Regions from separate parts of the Bradyrhizobium sp. 195 genome, predicted to be linked through region 2. Evidence: predicted binding sites of a transcription regulator. Region 2 holds the regulator's gene; each other region holds the start of a gene.
What was found. The regulator LexA, encoded in region 2, represses DNA repair genes until DNA is damaged. The targets are predictions, from matches to a motif close to TGTTCNNNNTGTGTTCNG.
Positions count from the first base shown of each region.

Region 1: a site for LexA is predicted at 2,340-2,357, ahead of uvrA (excinuclease ABC subunit UvrA). Genes of this name have one in related genera too.
Region 3: a site for LexA is predicted at 2,277-2,294, ahead of IVB26_RS14335 (putative DNA modification/repair radical SAM protein). Genes of this name have one in related genera too.
Region 4: a site for LexA is predicted at 2,365-2,382, ahead of IVB26_RS11765 (DUF3072 domain-containing protein). Genes of this name have one in related genera too.

Region 1 covers NZ_CP082161.1:4,711,123-4,716,099, forward strand. Annotated here, with positions in the region: gene IVB26_RS21825 (outer membrane protein) at 1-263, shown strand, start outside; gene IVB26_RS21830 (outer membrane protein) at 492-1,190, shown strand; gene IVB26_RS21835 (outer membrane protein) at 1,415-2,167, shown strand; gene uvrA (excinuclease ABC subunit UvrA) at 2,452-4,977, shown strand, end outside.
Region 2 covers NZ_CP082161.1:4,819,384-4,824,360, forward strand. Annotated here, with positions in the region: gene IVB26_RS22340 (HAD family hydrolase) at 1-154, shown strand, start outside; gene IVB26_RS22345 (hypothetical protein) at 324-530, shown strand; gene IVB26_RS22350 (molybdopterin molybdotransferase MoeA) at 751-1,962, shown strand; gene lexA (transcriptional repressor LexA) at 2,139-2,840, shown strand; gene IVB26_RS22360 (hypothetical protein) at 3,232-3,666, shown strand; gene IVB26_RS22365 (GAF domain-containing protein) at 3,885-4,826, shown strand; gene IVB26_RS22370 (ComEC/Rec2 family competence protein) at 4,837-4,977, opposite strand, start outside.
Region 3 covers NZ_CP082161.1:3,100,202-3,105,178, reverse strand. Annotated here, with positions in the region: gene IVB26_RS14345 (Y-family DNA polymerase) at 1-1,528, opposite strand, end outside; gene IVB26_RS14340 (ImuA family protein) at 1,425-2,213, opposite strand; gene IVB26_RS14335 (putative DNA modification/repair radical SAM protein) at 2,375-3,610, shown strand; gene IVB26_RS14330 (UdgX family uracil-DNA binding protein) at 3,610-4,977, shown strand, end outside.
Region 4 covers NZ_CP082161.1:2,535,375-2,540,351, forward strand. Annotated here, with positions in the region: gene IVB26_RS11750 (Do family serine endopeptidase) at 1-1,103, shown strand, start outside; gene IVB26_RS11755 (hypothetical protein) at 1,381-1,743, shown strand; gene IVB26_RS11760 (DUF6496 domain-containing protein) at 1,756-2,046, opposite strand; gene IVB26_RS11765 (DUF3072 domain-containing protein) at 2,134-2,328, opposite strand; gene IVB26_RS11770 (hypothetical protein) at 2,444-2,665, shown strand; gene IVB26_RS11775 (hypothetical protein) at 2,684-2,893, shown strand; gene IVB26_RS11780 (hypothetical protein) at 3,001-3,249, opposite strand; gene IVB26_RS11785 (hypothetical protein) at 3,344-3,601, opposite strand; gene IVB26_RS11790 (hypothetical protein) at 3,742-3,963, shown strand; gene IVB26_RS11795 (HWE histidine kinase domain-containing protein) at 4,063-4,977, opposite strand, start outside.

The sequences.
Region 1 (4,977 bases), 110 kb from region 2:
ACCGTTATGATGGCATCCCCGGAAACGTCTTCATCCAGAACAACACCCGCTGGGGTTGGACCGTCGGCGCCGGCGCGGAATACATGTTCGCTCCGAACTGGTCGGCCAAGGTCGAATACAACTACATCGACTTCGGCAGCAGCACGATCCAGTACTCCGCAGTGCCCACCAACCGCTCCGAGTGGACCGATACCGTTCACACCGTCAAGGCAGGCGTGAACTATCACTTCAACTGGGGCGGGCTGGGCACCACCAGGTACTGATATCCCTCTGACATCATTGAAGTCTAAGGCCGGCCTCGCGCCGGCCTTTTTCGTTTGACCGCAAGCCGGATGAGTCAGTCACGCTTACGTTTTGGGTACCCTGTGGCTTTTTGGAGACACAACTTGCGGCTTTGGTGGTGTAAGTACGGCGTCAGTTGGACACAGAGTCCGCTGCCCTTCCGCCCGCGGAAGGCAACAACAGAAACTGGGACTGGGATTAAGTTGAAAATGAAGAAGGTTTTGTTGGCTTCGGCCTGTTTGTTCGCTCTGGCGGCCCCCGCTTCGGCTGCTGACCTCGCGGCCCGCCCCTACACCAAGGCTCCGATCGCTCCGATGGCTTCGGTCTACAACTGGACCGGTTTCTATCTCGGTGTCGTCGGTGGCGGCGCCTGGGAAAGCGGTTCCGGCGACCCCCGGATGAAGGGCGGCTTCGTCGGCGGCACCGGCGGCTACAACTGGCAGACCGGCAACGTCGTGTTCGGCATCGAGGCTGATGGCTCGTGGGCCGACGTCAGCGCCTCGGCGTCCACTCCGGTTCTCGTTGGCGGCGCCATCGTCCCGTTTACGGTGACCTCGCGCATCGACGCGCTCGGCACCGTGCGCGGCCGTCTCGGCTGGGCCGTCAACAACGTCCTGTTCTACGGCACAGGTGGTTACGCCTGGATCGACAACAAGATCACCGCCGGCACGCCTGGCCTGACCTTCTCCGAGTCCAAGTGGCATTCGGGTTGGACCGTCGGCGCTGGCATCGAGGCCTTCTTCGCTCCGCAGTGGTCGGTCAAGGGCGAGTACCTCTATCGCAGCCTGGGCGGCGAGACCTATTTCTCGGGCATCGGCGCTCCGGTTAACACCGGCACCCTCAACCTCCACACCGTGCAGGTCGGCGTGAACTATCACTTCGGCGCCCCGGTGGTCGCCAAGTACTAAGTCAACGCTCCAACGCTTCGCGTTACGAAAGGCCGGCCTCGCGCCGGCCTTTTTGTTTGTCCGCGACAACCCGCTTGCTGGCCAGCGTTTTTGGAGAGATGTGGCGCCCGGGTGACACAACCTTTGGCTTCAATGGTATAAAACAATGGCATTGGTCGGGCATAGGTCCGCTGCTCTTCCGCTTTTTGGAAGGCAAAAACGAGAAACGGAACTGGGGAATCGATATGAAGAAGATTTTGCTGGCTTCGGCCGGTTTGTTCGTACTCAGCGCGCTGGCACCGGCCTCGGCGGCCGATTTGGCGGCCCGCCCCTACACCAAGGCTCCGGTCGCGCCGATCGCAATGTATAATTGGAGCGGTTTCTACATCGGCATCAACGGCGGTGGCGCCTCGAGCCGCAATTGCTGGGATGTCAACAATATCTTCGGCATTGCAGGACCAGACACGCCCGAAGGCTGTCACAATGCAACCGGCGGCGTCGTCGGTGGCCAGGTCGGTTATCGCTGGCAGTCGGCCAACTGGGTGTTTGGTCTCGAAGCTCAGGGCGACTGGGCCAACCTGAAGGGCTCCAATACGAGCTTGGTGCTTGGGCCGCCCGCGCTGGTCAACCAGACCAAGATCGATGCGCTGGGCCTGTTCACCGGCCAGATCGGCTACGCCTGGAACAACGTGCTCTGGTATGTGAAGGGCGGCGCGGCCGTCACGCACGCCAAATATAACGGTCTGCTGGGCGGCGTCGTCCTCGATAGCGCCAGCGAAACGCGCTGGGGCGGCGCGGTCGGCACCGGCGTGGAATTCGGTTTCGCCCCGAACTGGTCCGTCGCGATCGAGTACGACCATCTGTTCATGGGCCGCCGCAACAACTCGTTCACGATTCTCGGTGTCAACGACCGCATCGACCGTATCAAGCAGGACGTCGACATGGGCACCGTCCGCCTCAACTACACCTTTGGCGGCCCGGTGGTCGCCCGGTATTGATCGGAAGTCCCGATCTACCGACGTCACATCGTCACGAAAGGCCGGCCTTGCGCCGGCCTTTTTGTTTGGGCGGACACGTCCCGCGAGGTTCCGCCCGCCCCGCTCCTGCCAGATGCCGCCAGCGCGCCAACATTCCGTTGACGATTCGCAACTCCCTCTGGAAATCCGCCCGCGTTCTTCCTACGTTCGCTGCCAACCCCATCGGCGCCGATCCCGGTTCCGGGCGAAGCGCGCCTTGACGTTGGCGCGATCGCGAGCCTTTGGGCTCCTTGAGGGCAACTCGGATGGATGAAGTGATTAAGGCGAAGCGCCACCAGCAGAACGCGGGCTCCAGCCTGCGCGCAATTACGATCCGTGGCGCGCGCGAGCACAACCTCAAGAACATCGATGTCGAGATTCCCCGCGACAAGCTGGTGGTGTTCACCGGCCTGTCAGGCTCCGGAAAATCCTCGCTCGCCTTCGACACGATCTACGCCGAGGGCCAGCGCCGCTACGTCGAATCGTTGTCGGCCTACGCGCGTCAGTTCCTGGAGATGATGCAGAAGCCTGACGTCGACCAGATCGACGGCCTGTCGCCGGCGATCTCGATCGAGCAGAAGACGACCTCGAAGAACCCTCGCTCCACCGTCGGCACCGTCACCGAGATCTACGACTACATGCGCCTGCTCTGGGCGCGCGTCGGCGTGCCCTATTCGCCGGCCACGGGCCTTCCGATCGAGAGCCAGACCGTCTCGCAGATGGTCGACCGCGTGCTGGCGCTGCCCGAGGGCACCCGTCTCTATCTGCTCGCGCCGGTCGTGCGCGGCCGCAAGGGCGAGTACCGCAAGGAGCTCGCCGAATGGCTCAAGAAGGGCTTTCAGCGCGTCAAGATCGACGGCACCTTTCATGAGCTGGCGGAAGCGCCGACGCTCGACAAGAAATTCCCGCATGACATCGACGTCGTCGTCGATCGCATCGTGGTGCGCGCCGACATCGGCCAGCGTCTCGCCGAGAGCTTTGAGACCGCGCTGAAGCTCGCCGAGGGCCTGGCCGTCGTCGAGTTCGCCGACGCGCCGGCGGCGGCACCCGCCGAAGAGAAAGAGAAAAAGAAGACCGCGAAGATCCACGACAAGAGCGGTCCCGAGCGCATGCTGTTCTCGGAAAAGTTCGCCTGCCCGGTCTCCGGCTTCACCATTCCCGAGGTCGAGCCCAGGCTCTTTTCCTTCAACAACCCCTACGGCGCCTGCCCCGCCTGCGGCGGCCTCGGCGTCGAGCAGCATGTCGACGAGGATCTCGTGATCCCCGACAAGGAGCTCGCGATCGGCAAGGGCGCGATCGCGCCCTGGGCGAAATCGTCCTCGCCTTATTACGTGCAGACGCTGACCGCGCTCGGCAAGCACTACAAATTCACGCTGACCACCAAGTGGAAGGATCTGCCGAAGAAGACGCAGAACGCGATCCTTCATGGCTCCGGCGAGGACGAGATCAAGTTCTCCTACGAGGACGGGGTACGTTCCTACGACACCAAGAAGCCGTTCGAGGGCGTCATCACCAACATCAACCGCCGCTATCGCGAAACCGAAAGCGAGTGGGCGCGCGAGGAGCTGGCGAAGTATTTCCACGACGTGCCATGCGAGGGCTGCAAGGGTTTCCGCCTCAAGCCCGAGGCGCTCTGCGTCAAGATCGGGACCAAGCATATCGGCGAGATCTCGGAGCTGTCGGTCAGGAAGGCCGGCGAATGGTTCGAGACCGTGCCCGACGCGCTGAACGCGCAGCAGAACGAGATCGCCGGCCGCATCCTCAAGGAGATCCGCGAGCGCCTCACCTTCCTGCTCGACGTCGGCCTCAACTACCTCACCTTGTCTCGCTCCTCCGGCACGCTGTCCGGCGGCGAGAGCCAGCGCATTCGCCTGGCCTCGCAGATCGGCTCTGGCCTGACAGGCGTGCTCTACGTGCTCGACGAGCCCTCGATCGGCCTGCACCAACGCGACAACGCCCGCCTGCTCGACACCCTCAAGCGGCTGCGCGACCTCGGCAACACCGTGATCGTGGTCGAGCATGACGAGGACGCCATCCTCCTCGCCGACCACGTCCTCGACATCGGCCCCGGCGCCGGCATGCATGGCGGCAACATCATCGCCGAAGGCACGCCCGCCGAGATCATGCGCAATCCGAAATCGCTCACCGGCAAGTACCTGACCGGCGAGCTCGAGGTCGAGGTGCCGGAGCGGCGCCCGCCGAACCATCGCCGCACCATCAAGGTGGTCAACGCGCGCGGCAATAACCTCAAGAACGTCACCGCCGAGATTCCGCTCGGCCTGTTCACGGCCGTCACCGGCGTCTCCGGCGGCGGCAAGTCGACGCTGCTGATCGACACGCTCTACAAGTCGATCGCCCGCAAGCTGAACAACGCCAGCGAAGGCGCCGCCCCGCACGACCGCATCGAGGGCTTGGAGCATATCGACAAGATCATCGATATCGACCAGTCGCCGATCGGCCGCACCCCGCGCTCGAATCCGGCGACCTATACCGGCGCCTTCACGCCGATTCGCGAATGGTTCGCCGGCCTGCCCGAGTCCAAGGCGCGCGGCTACGAGCCCGGCCGCTTCTCCTTCAACGTCAAGGGCGGCCGCTGCGAGGCCTGCCAGGGCGACGGCGTCATCAAGATCGAGATGCACTTCCTGCCCGACGTCTACGTCACCTGCGACGTCTGCAAGGGCAAGCGCTACAACCGCGAGACGCTGGAGGTGCTGTTCAAGGGCAAGAGTATCGCCGACGTGCTCGACATGACCGTCGAGGAAGCCGCCGACTTCTTCAAGGCGGTGCCGCGC
Region 2 (4,977 bases):
TGTCGTCGCGGCGATCGGCGTGCCAGCGGAGCGCATCGTGTTCTTCGACGATCTCGCCGAGAACATCGAGGGAGCGCAGGCGCGCGGCCTGACCGCCGTGCATGTCACGTCGCCGCGCGATGTCGGGAACGCCTTGAAGGCCCTAGGAATCTGAGGCTAAACGGTCCCAGCGCGAGCCCACCGCACGCCCCGGTTCCCGGGACCAAATCTGCGGAACATGAGGAACCCAAACCCTTTGTGCATTTTTGTACAGAGTTCCGGGAACGGAATGCCACCCTTCGGACTCATGAGTCGGTTGGGACTTCTACATCGGACTTATCGACGTGCTGGGCAAAACCTATCTCACCAAGCAAGCCTCTCTCCTGCTTGAATTCGCAAGAACCACCTCGGATTCTGACCTTTCCGCCAAGCTGATCAGCAAGGCCGCCGACCTGAAGTCTCAGGCCGACCCTCTGCCCGACAAGGATCAAGGTCCCAAAGCTCCCGACGTCGCACTGAACGACGGCTCGGGCCGACCGAGCGGGAGTTGACCGATGCTGGCCGTGGCATTCGTCCTTCTCGTGCTCGCCATGGCCATCCTCATCCCGGTCTGTCTCGCCTTCCGGATCATGCCGCGACGGAATTGAGCCGCCTCCTCCACTGCTGAGGCCACGCAGGATAAATCACCCTGCGTGCTGCTTTGCCTCGCGCCCGCACTCGGATAGAACTCTCGCCGGCCATTTACCAATGTGCTCAGCAGGAGTTTAGCCCGTGGCCCTGATGCCGGTTTCGGACGCGCTTGCCGCGGTGCTGGCGGGTGCAGAGCCACTGCCCGAACAGAAGGCCTCCCTCGACGAGGCCTACCATCGCGTGCTCGCGCGCGACGTCGCGGCGCGGCGCACGCAGCCGCCGCAAGCGATGTCGGCGATGGACGGCTATGCCGTGCGCGCCGCCGATGCGGCAACGATCGATTCCCGGCTGACGGTCATCGGCGAGGTCGCGGCGGGCCGTCCTTTCGCAGGAACGGTCGGTGCCGGCGAAGCCGTACGGATCTTCACGGGCGGCGTCATTCCCGACGGTGCGGACGCGGTCGTGATCCAGGAGGACACCGTCGCGGACGGCGATAGCGTCACGATCAAGGAAGCCGCGATCGCCGGACGGCACATCCGCCCGGCAGGCGTCGACTTCCGCGAGGGCGACGTGCTCTTGCGCAAAGGAACCCGTCTGACAGAGCGCGACCTCGCGCTCGCAGCCGGAATGAATCACCCGCATCTCGCCGTCTGCCGCCGTCCGAAGGTCGCGATCCTCGCCACCGGCGACGAACTGGTGATGCCGGGCTCAACGCCCGGGCACGGCCAGATCGTCTATTCCAATGGCTACGCCCTGCACGCTCTAGCCCGCAGCGAGGGCGCCGAGACCATCGACCTCGGCGTTGCCGCCGATACGCTTGCAGCCACCTCCGCCGGCATCCGTCGCGCCCGCGAGAGCGGTACCGACATCCTGATCACGACCGGCGGCGCGTCGGTCGGCGACCACGATCTGGTCCAGCAGGCGCTCCTGGACGAAGGCATCTCGATGGCGTTCTGGAAGATCGCGATTCGGCCCGGCAAGCCGATGATGCACGGACGGCTCGGCGCGATGGGTGTGATCGGCCTGCCCGGCAATCCCGTGTCCTCCTACGTCTGCGCCTTCCTGTTCATGGTGCCGCTGATTCGCGCGCTGTCGGGCCGTTCAGTGATCCATCATCGTCGCGAGCGCGCCGTGCTGGGCCGCGATCTCGGCGCCAACGACCAGCGCGAGGATTATCTGCGCGCGCGGCTGGAGCTGCGCGACGACGGCACGCTCGTCGCCGTTCCCGTCAGTCATCAGGACTCCTCTCTGCTTGCGAATCTCGCTGCAGCACAGGTACTTCTCGTCCGCCCACCGTTCGCCCCGAAGGCCGAGGCCGGCAGCCCTTGCGAGGTGCTGCGGCTCCCCGTCTGAACTGCGCGGCCACACGCATTCCGCGAGTTTGCCTCTGTTCACGGTAAATTAAGCAGTTGCGGAACATGTATCGAACATATAGTGTCCGTTCATGATTTGTTTCGAGCATGCAGCGGCTTATCGCTGAATTCATCGTCTCGGAATCGAACGACATCAACCGGGGGACTTTGGTCGAGATGTTAACGCGCAAACAATACGAGCTTCTGCGGTTCATCAGCGAACGCTTGAAGGAAAGCGGCGTGCCGCCCTCCTTCGACGAGATGAAGGATGCGCTCGACCTGCGCTCGAAGTCAGGCATTCACCGCCTGATCACCGCGCTCGAGGAGCGCGGCTTCATCCGCCGCCTGCCCAACCGCGCCCGCGCCATCGAAGTGATCAAGCTGCCGGAGCTTCAAGCTGCCGCCGGCAACCGACGCGGCTTCACGCCGAGCGTCATCGAGGGCAATCTCGGCAAGGTCCGCGCGAGCTCCAGCCCGGCCGTGGACGAGGGCGAGCGGCCCGTTGCAGTGCCCGTGATGGGCCGCATCGCGGCCGGCACGCCGATCGAGGCGTTGCAGACCCGCAGCCACACCATCAGCGTGCCGCCTGACATGCTCGGCTCCGGCGAGCACTACGCCCTCGAAGTGCGCGGCGATTCCATGGTCGAGGCCGGTATCCTCGACGGCGACATGGCGCTGATCCAGCGCAACGAGAGCGCCGATACCGGTGACATCGTGGTGGCGCTGATCGACGACGAGGAGGCCACGCTCAAGCGCTTCCGCCGCCGCGGCGCCTCGATCGCACTCGAACCCGCCAATGCCGCTTATGAGGTGCGCATCCTGCCGCCGAACCGCGTGAAAATTCAGGGCAAGCTGATCGGGCTTTACCGGAAGTACTGAGACCCCTCGGCGGTCATTCGATACCAATGATTCCGATTGGAGCGGATCTGATCCGCTCCTGCTGGGCAGTCTTCTGGTCTTGCGCAGATTGTCCGGCCCCTTCCAGCGCGACGCCCCGGCGTGTCGCCGCCAAGCACTCGTCACTTTTCGGTCTCGAGGCCTCGAGCAGACAATGATACATCGGCGCGCGCGGGCCGCTAACGCTCGTCTTTGCCGAATGCATTGATGTGAGCTTTGTTCCTCGCGGATTCGAAAAGATAATTTGATCGCATCCCGCGTGCCAGCCGCAGATTTGCCTACAACCAAGCAGAGCGTTGTCTGCTTCCACTCTGATAGAGGCTTGCGCCTCCGAGGGAGGCGCGGGTTGCTATCTTCGCATGAGGAGCACCCGATGTGTGACTACAGCCTGCATGCCGTTGCATCGCGCCCCGCCGAAGTCGGCGAGACGATCGTGTCGACAACGTTCCGCGGCACCTCGACGCGTGGTTTTGCTTCTGCGGCCGATCCGACCGTGGCCGTCTGCCTGCTGCCGGGGACGGAGCTCGCCTTCGCCGACAACGTCCGTTACGACAATCGCTGGATCTGGACGCGCACCGTCAATTCGCGCGTCGGCAAGTTCGGCAAGATCGATCCGCACATTCCCGATCGCCATCACGACGCGATCGAATTCCCGGATGGCAAATACGTGCTGGTGACGCAACTCGTCGAAGGCCAGCGCGCAACCGTGCTGCAACTGCCGGTGACCCAGCCCGTCAGCGAGCGCGAGCACAAGCCGCAGATCATCGCCGACGGCCGGCCGACGGTCACGCGCCTGCCGATCGGCTGACGCCACTCGACCGACAATAGGTCGGGCCAGGATTGAAATGCCATCGCCGGCCGAGGCCGGCGAGCCCGGCGGGTTTGTGTTTCACGAAAATCGATCGGCGAGACCCGCCGCCGCACATCGTCGCCGCACGAAGTTTAACCCGTCCTGCCTGAATTTTGAACGTCCGCTCCGCAGCCAAATGTCCGATGCTGTCGTGGTTTGAGGCGGCGGACAGCTCGATGAAGACCTTCATTCGCGTCGTTGAACTCTGGATACCTGACCGGACGCGCATGCGGCTGGAATTCGGCGGCGGCCTCTACGACGAAGGCCTGTCCGCATTCAAGACCGCCAGCGCAGAGCTGCATTTCGGATATGACGAGGGGCTTCCAGGCAAGGCCTGGGCCTCTGGCCATCCCGTCATCCTCACGACATTCGCCAACTCCTATTTCAAGCGCACCGATCAGGCGCTCGCGGCCGGCCTCACCTGCGGCGTGGCCGTGCCGGTGTTTGCAGGCGAATTTCTGCAAGCCGTGATGGTGCTGTTCTGCGGCGACGACGAGGCGCATGTCGGCGCGATCGAACTCTGGCACAACGATCCTGATCGCTCCCACGAGATGGCGCTTGTCGACGGCTATTACGGCACGGCGGACATGTTCGAATTCAACTCCCGCCACACCACGTTTCCTCGCGGCTTCGGCCTGCCCGGACGCACCTGGAAGGCGGGTCTGCCACTGATTATCAAGGACCTGCACGACGCCAGGAGCTTCCTGCGCTGGGAGGACGCGGCCAAGATCGGGATCAATTTGGGGGTCGGCGTGCCCTACCGGACCGGCACCGACCAAACCTGGGTTCTGACATTCCTCTCCGCGCAGGCAACGCCGATCGCGCGACGCGTCGAGATCTGGGTCCCGAACGAGGCCCGTTCGGCGCTGGTCCTGCGTGCCGGCGATTGCAGCGCGCACACCGACCTTGCCGCACGCTATGCGACGCAATCCATTGCCTGGGGCGAAGGCAGCATCGGCGGCGCCTGGGCCGCCGGCATGCCAGTGCTCAACGACGATCTCACCGATGACGGCTCGATCGCCGGCTCCGAGGCCTGCGCAGCCGGGTTGAGCCGGATGGTGGCCCTGCCGGTCATCGGCAACGCAAGGCTGGAAGCCGTGCTGGCCTGGTATCTGTAAATCAATCGCGTCAATCGTCGGCCTGCGGGTCGGTCTCTGATGGCGTTGCGTCCCGGTTGCGGGGCGCCGCCTTCGGCGCAAGGCTGCCGTCGAAATCACCTTCGCCGGCACCGGCCGGTAACCACGGGCGGTTCGTGCCTCTCGCCCTCAC
Region 3 (4,977 bases), 1.7 Mb from region 2:
CCCCCTCGTAAAGACCGTCGCGAAAAATCCAGAAGCGCAGGCCTTCGGCATCCTCGATGCGGAAATAATCCCTGGTCAGCTGCTTGCCGTCCTGCCGCCACCATTCCATTGCGATGCGCTCGGGCCCTTCCACCCGCACCACCGCATGCAACGCGCGGCGCCAGGTGAATTGATGCGGCGGCCCGTCGGGCACGCTCGCGAACGGCACCTTGATCGGCTCCGGCTTGTCGAACAGCCGCAAGGGACGCAGCGGCGGCTCGCTCTCGACACGTGCGGGCCATTCGGCCTGCATGGCGGCAGCGAGATGATGCTGCGCCGGCGCGGCCATCGCCGCACATTCGGGGATATGGGTATCCTGCGGCAGGTGCACGACGACGCGCTTTCCGCCGATACGGGCGGCGATGCGATCGATCAACGCGGCAAGCTCGTCATTGTCGTGGACATGGGCGTCGAGATCGCGCTGCTCCTGCACCACGATCTCGGTGCGGCTCGCCGACAGCCGCACCATATCGAAGCCGAAGCCGGGATCGAGGGGATCTGCGAGCGCATCGAGGCGCTCGCGGAACAGGCGGTCGATCACCGCGCTTCGCGTCACCGGACGACCGGTCTCGACCATGATCGTGCGCACCACGCCGTCGGTACGGAAGAACGCCGCCTCGAGCCGGCGCGCGCCCTTGCCTTGTTTCTCCATGGAGGCGATCAACGTGTCGGCGAGCCGCGACAGCGTCATCGCGATCGTGGTGTCGGTTGCGATCGGCTCGGCAAAGCGCTTCTCCACAATGTAATCGGGCAGCGGCTTGCGCGGATTGATCGGGGCATCGCCCTGCCCCAGCGCATGGGCGAGCAGTGTGGAGAACCGCGCGCCGAACCGCGCCGTGATTTCGCCCGGCGAGCGCGCGGCGACGTCCCCGATGGTCTTCAGGCCGGCGCGGCGCAGGCCGGTGGTGATGGCCTCGCCCGCGCCGAGCGCAGACACCGGAAACCGGTCGATCGCCGCCGCCTCTCCGCCATCGGGGACGATGCTGCTAGATGCCTGCCGCGTCAGCGTACGCGCACAGACCGACGTGCCGGCGATCGCCGCGCCGACGGCAAAGCCCTGGCGGGCAAGCGCACGAACCAGCGTCGTTAGCAGCGCAGCCTCGCCGCCGAACAGATGTGCGCAGCCGGTGATATCGAGGAACAACCCGTGCGGCGGATCGAGCGCCACCAGCGGCGTGAAGCGGTCGCACCAATCGGCGATATCGCTGAGCGTCTTCGCATCGGCGACGGTATCGGCATCGAACACTTTTAGATCCGGACACATCGCCCGCGCATTGGCCAGAGGCTGGCCGATGTACAGGCCGAGGCGCTCGGCGGCCTCGTCCAACGCATGGATCACCAGCGCATTGTTGTCCTTGATGACGACGATGCTCGGATGAGTGGATTTACCCAGTCCGGCGCTGCCAAGGAACCGCTGGATCCGGTCGATAGGCAGGCGCGGCAGCCACAGGCTGAGAATACGTCGACGGCTCACTGAACTGGCACTCATCACATTTCCATTCCATGATCCACCGGCCGCACGGGCCATGACGATTGCGCAACAGCTCGGCATCGAAGCGCGGCGCGCCCCAGATGCTCCACCCCGGGCTTGGCGGCGAATGCGCCGCGCGCAGCATCCATCGCGTCTCCGCGGTCGACGGCAAAGGCTGCGCGGCCATGCGCAGCATCAGGCCGGTGACGCCGGAGCCTTGCGCGGCCAGCGTCAGCTTGCGGCTCGCCACGAGATCGAACTGCCTGGTCTCGCCCCAGAGCTCGAGGACGACGGCGCCCAATGCATCGCAAGCAAGCGCGTCGGCCGAGGTGCGCAGCGCGCTCTCCACGTCGGCCGCGCGCACCATCACCACGCGGCGCGGATCGAGGCCGAGCTCGGCGAGCCCGCTCATCGACAGCGCGCCCGTCTCCACTTCCGAGAAATCCTGCCGCACCCACAGCAGCGGCTTGCGTGCCGTCACGCGGCTCGCAAGCCCCATGACAAACCCCGTTGCGGCCGTCCCCTGCCGCCCCTCGCAAAACACCTCGTGGATCGCCGCGCGCGCGAGCCCGCCCTTCAGGGCGGTGTCGACCTCGCCGTGGCCGAGTGCGACGCGATCATACTGATGCACGACCTCCGCCGTCTCGATGCGCTCGATCTGGCCGCGCAGGATCGCAAGCGCGCTGCTACGTGCGCCGCTCATGCTCGCCGCTCCTCAGAAATTGGGGCCGTGGTCTTCAAAAGAAGAACCAGCGGCTGGCTCATTTGTTCATGATATGTTCTAATATAAAGCTAACGGCGCCAGAAGAGTCAATCAAATTGGCGCGCCTAGGGATTCATGAGTTGAATCAAAGGGATTCCAACATGGACGTACAACGCAAGCTGGAAATTCTCGCGGACGCCGCCAAGTACGACGCGTCCTGCGCCTCCAGCGGCACGGAAAAGCGGGATTCCAGCGACGGCAAGGGCATGGGCTCGACCGCGCCCGGCATGGGAATTTGTCATTCCTACGCGCCCGACGGACGCTGCATCTCCCTGCTCAAGGTGCTGCTGACCAACGCCTGCAATTACGATTGCCTCTATTGCGTCAACCGCGCCTCCTCGAACGTGGCGCGCGCCCGCTTCACCATCGACGAACTGGTCAAGCTGACGCTCGACTTCTACCGTCGCAATTACATCGAAGGGCTGTTCCTCTCCTCCGGCATCATCCGCAGCCCCGACTACACCATGGAGCAGGTGGTCAGCGTCGCGCGCAAATTGCGCGAGGAGCATCACTTCCGCGGCTACATTCATCTGAAGACCATTCCCGAGGCTGACGACACACTGATCGCGGAAGCCGGCAAATATGCCGATCGTCTCTCCATCAACATCGAGATGCCCGAGGAAACCAGCCTGCAGCAATTCGCGCCGGAAAAGGACGTGCGTGCGATCCGCCGCACCATGGGCCGGTTGCGGCTGAAGCTCGACGAAGCCGAGGAAGACCGCAACGCGAAAACGAAAGTAAAGCGGCAACGCTTCGCACCCGCCGGACAAAGCACACAGATGATCGTCGGCGCCGACGCGGCCTCCGACCATACCATTCTCCACACCAGCGCCAATCTCTACGGCGCCTACCGGCTCCGGCGCGTCTACTATTCCGCCTTCAGCCCGATCCCTGACGCGAGCCGCGCTTTGCCTCTGGTACAGCCGCCCTTGCTGCGCGAGCATCGGCTCTACCAGGCCGACTGGCTGATGCGGTTCTACGGCTTCGACGTTGCGGAGATCGTCGACGACAGCGCCATGCTGCCGCTCGACATCGATCCCAAGCTGGCCTGGGCGCTGCGTCATCGCGACCGCTTCCCGCTCGACGTCAACCGCGCCAGCCGCGAGGAGCTTCTGCGCGTGCCGGGCTTCGGCACCAGGACGGTTGAACGCATCATCGCGACACGCCGCACCACCACGATCCGCCTCACCGATCTCGCACGGCTGCACGTCCCCCGCAACAAGGCGCTGCCGTTCATCGTCCTCAGCGATCACCGCCCCTCACCGCATCGTCTCGACGAAGCGCGGCTGGTCGAGCGGTTCAAGCCGAAGGCAACGCAACTGGGGTTTGGCTTCTGATGCAGTACGTCACCCTCGACACCGAAACCGATTTCGACGGCTGGCGCAATGCCGCGCGGACACTCGTGCTTCATCATGTGAAGCCCACCGATGTCATCTGGGCCGTGCAGGGTGGCGAAGCCGAGTTGTTCGCGCCGCCCGCGCCGTCTCCGATCCTCGAGGTGAACGACGGCACCTTCAGCGTATCCGCAAAATTCGTCGAACTCGCCCAGGCCGCAATCCTGCACCGCGACCGCCAGCGCTTTGCGATCCTCTATCGCCTGCTCTGGCGGCTGAAGGACAATCACGATCTCATCGAGGTCGCGACCGACCCTGATGTCGCGCAGGTCACGGCCATGGCGAAAGCGGTCTATCGCGACGAGCACAAGATGCATGCCTTCGTGCGCTTCCGCGAGATCGGCCGGGAACGCGAGGCGCATTACGTCGCCTGGTTCGAGCCGGAGCATCACATCGTCGAGCTCGCCGCGCCGTTCTTCGCCAGGCGCTTTGCCGACATGCCCTGGTCGATCCTGACGCCCGATTTGTGCGCGCATTGGGACGGCCATGCGCTCACGTTCACCTCAGGTGTCAGCAAAAGCGAAGCGCCGGGCGAAGATCGGCTCGAGGAAACCTGGCGGCGTTACTACGCCAGCATCTTCAATCCGGCCCGGCTCAAGGTGAAGGCGATGCAGGCCGAGATGCCAAAGAAATACTGGAGGAACCTGCCCGAGGCTTCGATCATTAAGCCTCTGATCGAGGACGCCGAGCGCATGACCGGCGCCATGATCGCCAATGCCGCAACCGATCCGCACAAGCCTCAGAGGCGGCCGGAGGCTCCAATGAAACGCAAGCTTACTGCCGACAATCTCGAAACGCTTCGCGAGGAAGCTGCGCATTGCCGCGCCTGCCATCTCTACAAGGACGCGACCCAGACCGTGTTCGGCGAAGGCCCGAAATCGGCCAACATCATGCTGGTCGGCGAGCAGCCCGGCGACAAGGAGGACCTTGCCGGCCATCCCTTCGTCGGCCCGGCCGGCCAGATGCTCGACCGTGCGCTGGAGGAGGCAGGTGTCGACCGCAAGAAGGTCTATGTCACCAACGCGGTCAAACACTTCAAATTCGTGCCGCGCGGAAAAATTCGCCTGCACCAGAAGCCGAATACGCCGGAGATCCGGGCCTGCCGGCAATGGTATGAGCGGGAAGTTTCGGCAATTCAGCCCGATCTGATCGTGGCGATGGGTGCCACCGCGGCGCAAAGCGTGTTCGGCAAGATCACCCCGATCGGCAAGACCCGCGGCCGCCTCATAGAGCTTCCCGACGGGCGCAAGGCTTTGGTGACGGTGCACCCCTCCTACTTGCTGCGGCTGCCCGATCCGGAGGCGAAGGTG
Region 4 (4,977 bases), 2.3 Mb from region 2:
CCAACAACCACGTTGTCGACCACGCCACCTCGGTGCAGGTGACGATGGATGACGGCACGAGCTACACCGCGAAGGTCGTCGGCACCGATCCGAAGACGGATCTCGCGCTGATCAAGGTCGATGGCAAGAAGGACTTCCCGTTTGTCACATTCGCCGACCAGAAGCCCCGCGTCGGCGACTGGGTGGTCGCGGTCGGCAATCCCTTCGGCCTCGGCGGCACCGTGACTGCCGGCATCGTCTCGGCCAGCGGCCGCGACATCGGCAATGGTCCCTATGACGACTTCATCCAGATCGATGCACCCATCAACAAGGGCAATTCCGGCGGCCCGGCCTTCGACATGAGCGGCAACGTGATCGGCGTGAACACTGCGATCTTCTCGCCCTCCGGCGGCTCGGTCGGCATCGGCTTCGACATCCCGGCCTCGACCGCAAAACTCGTCGTCGCGCAGCTGAAGGACAAGGGCGCGGTCACCCGCGGCTGGCTCGGCGTGCAGGTGCAGCCGGTCACCGCCGAGATCGCCGACAGCCTCGGGCTGAAGGAGGCGCGCGGCGCCATCGTCGACAGCCCGCAGGACGGCAGCCCGGCGGCCAAGGCCGGCATCGAGGCGAGTGACGTCATCACCGCCGTCAACGGCACCGCGATCAAGGACTCCCGCGACCTCGCCCGTACCATCGCCACCCTGGCGCCGGGCAGCTCGGTGAAGCTCGACGTCTTCCACAAGGGCGCCACCAAGACGCTGACGCTCGCACTCGGCGAGCTGCCGAACGAGCGGCAGGCCAAAGGAAATGGCAGCGCTGACGAGGGCAAGGGGCAGCCGAACGACGGCACACCGCGTCTCGGGCTCGGCCTGGCTCCGGCCGGTGACGTCCAGGGCGCTGGCCAGAAGGGCGTTGTCGTCACCGAAGTCGATCCGCAAGGGCCGGCGGCGCAGCGCGGCATCCAGACCGGCGACGTCATCCTCAATGTCGGCGGCAAGGCGGTCGCCAATGTCGGCGACGTCCGCTCCGAGCTGGCGCAGGCCAAATCGTCCGGCAAGCGCAGCGTGCTGTTGCAGGTCAGAAGCGCGGAGGCGACGAGGTTCGTGGCGGTGCCGCTCGCCTGAGGCGAATATCGATCAGCCAAAACTCAAACAAGGCGGCCCTCGGGCCGCCTTGTCCGTTTGCCTTCAGAGTCCCGGGAGGGGGTCATCGATAACATTCTCGTTAACGGCAGGGATGATGACCGGGTTCGTCCGAAAAAGCCGTGTTCGCTCATCACAGTCGGAGTAGCTCGGGTCTGCCGCGGCAACGACGCCGCCAACACGGGTTGCAAGCGTGGAACTTCGAACTTGCCGCCGTTTTGTGGAACTGGCCGGTGGTTCGCATTTGATCGGTGCCGACATGGATCGATTGAAGCTCTCGCTGAGGGGGGCGCTGCTCGCGGCGCCGTTCGTGCTTTGGGGCGGAAACGCGCTCGGTCGTGATGACGGCCGCTACGCGGACTCACCCCTCAAGCCATGGTTCGACAGCCTGCGCAGCCACCTCGGCCCGTGCTGCTCGGACGCAGATGGTTTTGCCGTCGCCGATCCCGATTGGGAGTCGCACAACGGGCATTATCGCGTGCGTCTCGACGGGGAGTGGATCGAAGTGCCTGATGAAGCCGTCATCACCGAGCCGAACCGCGCCGGCCGCACCATGGTGTGGCCGGTGAAGACAGCCTTTGGGGTCTCGATCCGCTGCTTCATGCCGGGCAGCATGATCTGAGACAGGTCGGCGTCAACGCTTGCTGGATTTGCGCTTCGACGATTTCTTGGTTGTCTTCTTGGTGGTCTTCTTCGTCGTCCTCTTCTTGGACGCTTTCTTCTTCGATGCCTTCTTCGGGACCTTCTTGCCCTTCTTGCGCGCCTTCGACAGTCCGATCGCGATCGCCTGCTTGCGACTCTTCACGCGTCCGCCACGGCCCTTGCGACCGCTCTTTGCCGTGCCCTTCTTGTAGCGTCGCATCTCGCTTTCGACATCGCTGCCGGAGCTGCGTGAGTAGCGACGTTTCTTTGCCTTGCGTGCCATGCATGTTCTCCCTTGGCCGAGGAGAACCATTCGACCCAGGCATGGTTCCGAAAGCGAGCATCTGACGTTCCAGATGCGCGACGCAGCCTAGAAGGAATTCGCCAGGTCGATCTCCGCTTCCAGCACCTGGATGCGACGTGCGGCCTCGGTGAAGGACAGATCGCGCGCAAATTGTGCGGGCTGACAAGCCTCATCGCTTAGCCGTTTCAGCCTTAGCCCCTGCGCCCGGGTCATCTGCTCGGTGAGGAAGACCCTGGCGTCGTATTTACCTTGAACCTGCATCTGGCTTCTCCGTCCTGAAATCCTGACTTGACTATATGTTCTTATTTTGTTCTAACAAGCCATGGACAACAGAATTAATGAAATTCGGCCTAAAATCAGCATCTTGAGGCTGGAAATGGCCGACGTCGAGGCCGCCGTGCGCGATCGCATCAACGGTGATCGCGATTGCAGCCAGCAGGCCCTGGCGCAAATGGATTTGCGCCGGAGGATCAATCTGCTGGTCGGCGAATGGAAGGCTGCCGGAGGCAGTGACGTGCTGCCTGACGTTCGCGACCGGATGCGCCGTCGTTCGCTAAAGACAGTCGGCAATCCCGCGCGCACGAACACGCGGCGCTGAAATCTTTGAGGGGGCGCCATGGAGGAAGACCCGGACACTTACCGGATCTTGAGGTTGCGCGCCGAGATTCTCGAATTGGGCTCTGCCATCCGGCAATTGCAGCGCGCGGGTCTCGATGATGCTGCGGCCCAACTTCTGATCGGACGCAAGCGCGCGCAGCTCGAGCATCTCGTGAAGGCGAATTCTGTGAGCCCCGGGCTCAACCTCCAAGCGCGCCGGCCGCAATGAGCTGACGCGGGCGCTCGCCGATACGGCGCGCGATTTGCCGATCGATCATCGAGACGAAAAAAGCCCCGCGCCGCCGCGGGGCTTTTGTCTGAGATGGGCGCCCGAGCTTACTTGGTGTTGCTCATGCCCTTGCTGCTCTTGTTCGTCATGGTGCCGCCCTGGTCCGATCCGGGACCGGAGCCACCCTGGCCGGAAGGATCCGCGCCCTTCGATGACTTGGTGTTGGCGCCGGTGGTCTGCGATGACGACATCGAGGATCCGTGTTTCGCCTTGTGCGATTTGGCCTGCGCGGCGAGCGGTGCAGCGGCGAGACCGGTTGCCAACATCACGGTGAGAGCGAGCTTGGTCGTTGTCATGTGAGGAACTCCCTGAGTTAAATTGACGCAGGCAGCCAACCGCCATTTATCGCAGGAGTTCCCAACAAAGCATCTGCCCCGCTTGACGCACGCTTCAAGATTGCTTGTCCTCTGCGAGGATGAACACCACGCCGGTGAGGGTCGCGCCGATCGCGAACGTCGTCACCAATGTAAAGGCAAAAACGATCGCGGCCTGGCTTCCACCGTGATTGAGCAGGTTGGCGACGGCGGGATTGCACAGGATCAGCGCGAGACTGAAGGTGAGGCCGAGGGCCGCGCCCATCATCGCATGCGTCATCAGCTTGATGAGGCCGGCAGGAGAGACCAGGTCCGACGACTTTTTTGCGCGCATGGGACTGCATCCCGATTTGGCATGCAAACGCGGGCCATAGTCGCCGGTTCCAAATAAATGAAGGAATTGTCATCACCGGCTTCATCCGACGTTCATGCCGGCCTTGCGAGGATGAGCGCCATCAAAACGGGACATTCGATATGGGTAAGGTAGTCTTTCTTTACCGCTCACTGGCCTATCGCAACGCCGCCGCGGACATTCTGCGCAAAGCGCGCAAGCTGCCGCGGGGCGCGGAGCGAAGCGCGGCTCGCCGCTATGCCAGGGCGCTACGCGATCTCGCCCGAACGGAGGCCTGGCTCGAAGGCCGGGTCGCGCGCGAACCGCGGATGGCGCAGCGTATGACGAGCGCGGCGTCCGGCTAGAGCCTTTGTCATCCAGATTGAATCGAAACGGAAGCTCTCGATTCTCGTCTTGACGCGTTTTCTCGACGCGAAACAGTCTTCACTTCGCTGCAAAACGCTCTAACCGGATGCGCGCTGCAATTCGGCGGAGCTGGCCTCGTCGAATTTGCTGGATGCGGTTGTCGCCGCCGTCTTGCGTGTCAACGGCACCTCCAGACGGCACAAAAGGCCCTCGGCTCGCCAATCGAACAGCGCCTGTCCACCGAGCTGGGACTCGACGCTCGCGAGCAGGCTTCGGGTGCCGAAGCCGCGAGATTTCGGAGTCATGACGAGCGGACCGCCGGATTCCTCCCAGCTCAGCGTAAGCACTTGATCCTCGACCTGCCAGCCGATCGTGAGCCGTCCCGATCTGGTCGAGAGGGCGCCATACTTGGCTGAGTTGGTGAAGAGCTCGTGCAGCGCGAGCGCCAGCGTCTGGGCCGTCGCCGGCACCAACTGGACCTCCGGACCCGCCAATATGATCTGGCCACCGAGCGAATAGGGCGCAAGCTCCTCGTCGATCAGCCTGGAGAGCTCGGCGCCCTGCCAGCTCGACAGCGACAGGATGGTGTGCACGCGCGCCAGCGCATTGATCCGTCCCTCGACGGCGTTGACATAGTCCTTGACCTCGTCGGCACGGGTGAGGCGCACGATCGACTGCGCCAGCGCCAACGCATTCTTGGCGCGATGATCGACTTCCCGCGCCAGCAGATTCTGCCGTTCCTCGGCACGTTTGCGTTCGGTGATGTCCACGGTGACGCCGCTCACGCGCACGACGCGACTGCTATCGTCCACGGTTGCTGCCGCCGTGCCGACGCACCAGCGCACTTCGCCGTCGGGCCTGATAATGCGGAACTCGGTCTCGTAGGCGCGCGCGCCCTTGTTGAATTCGGCGATCGCCTTGCGCAACTGATCGACGTCGTCGGGATGTAACAGCGCCTGAACGTTGGCCGGGTTGACCTCGAAGCTCTCGGGGCTGACGCCAAAGATGCGATA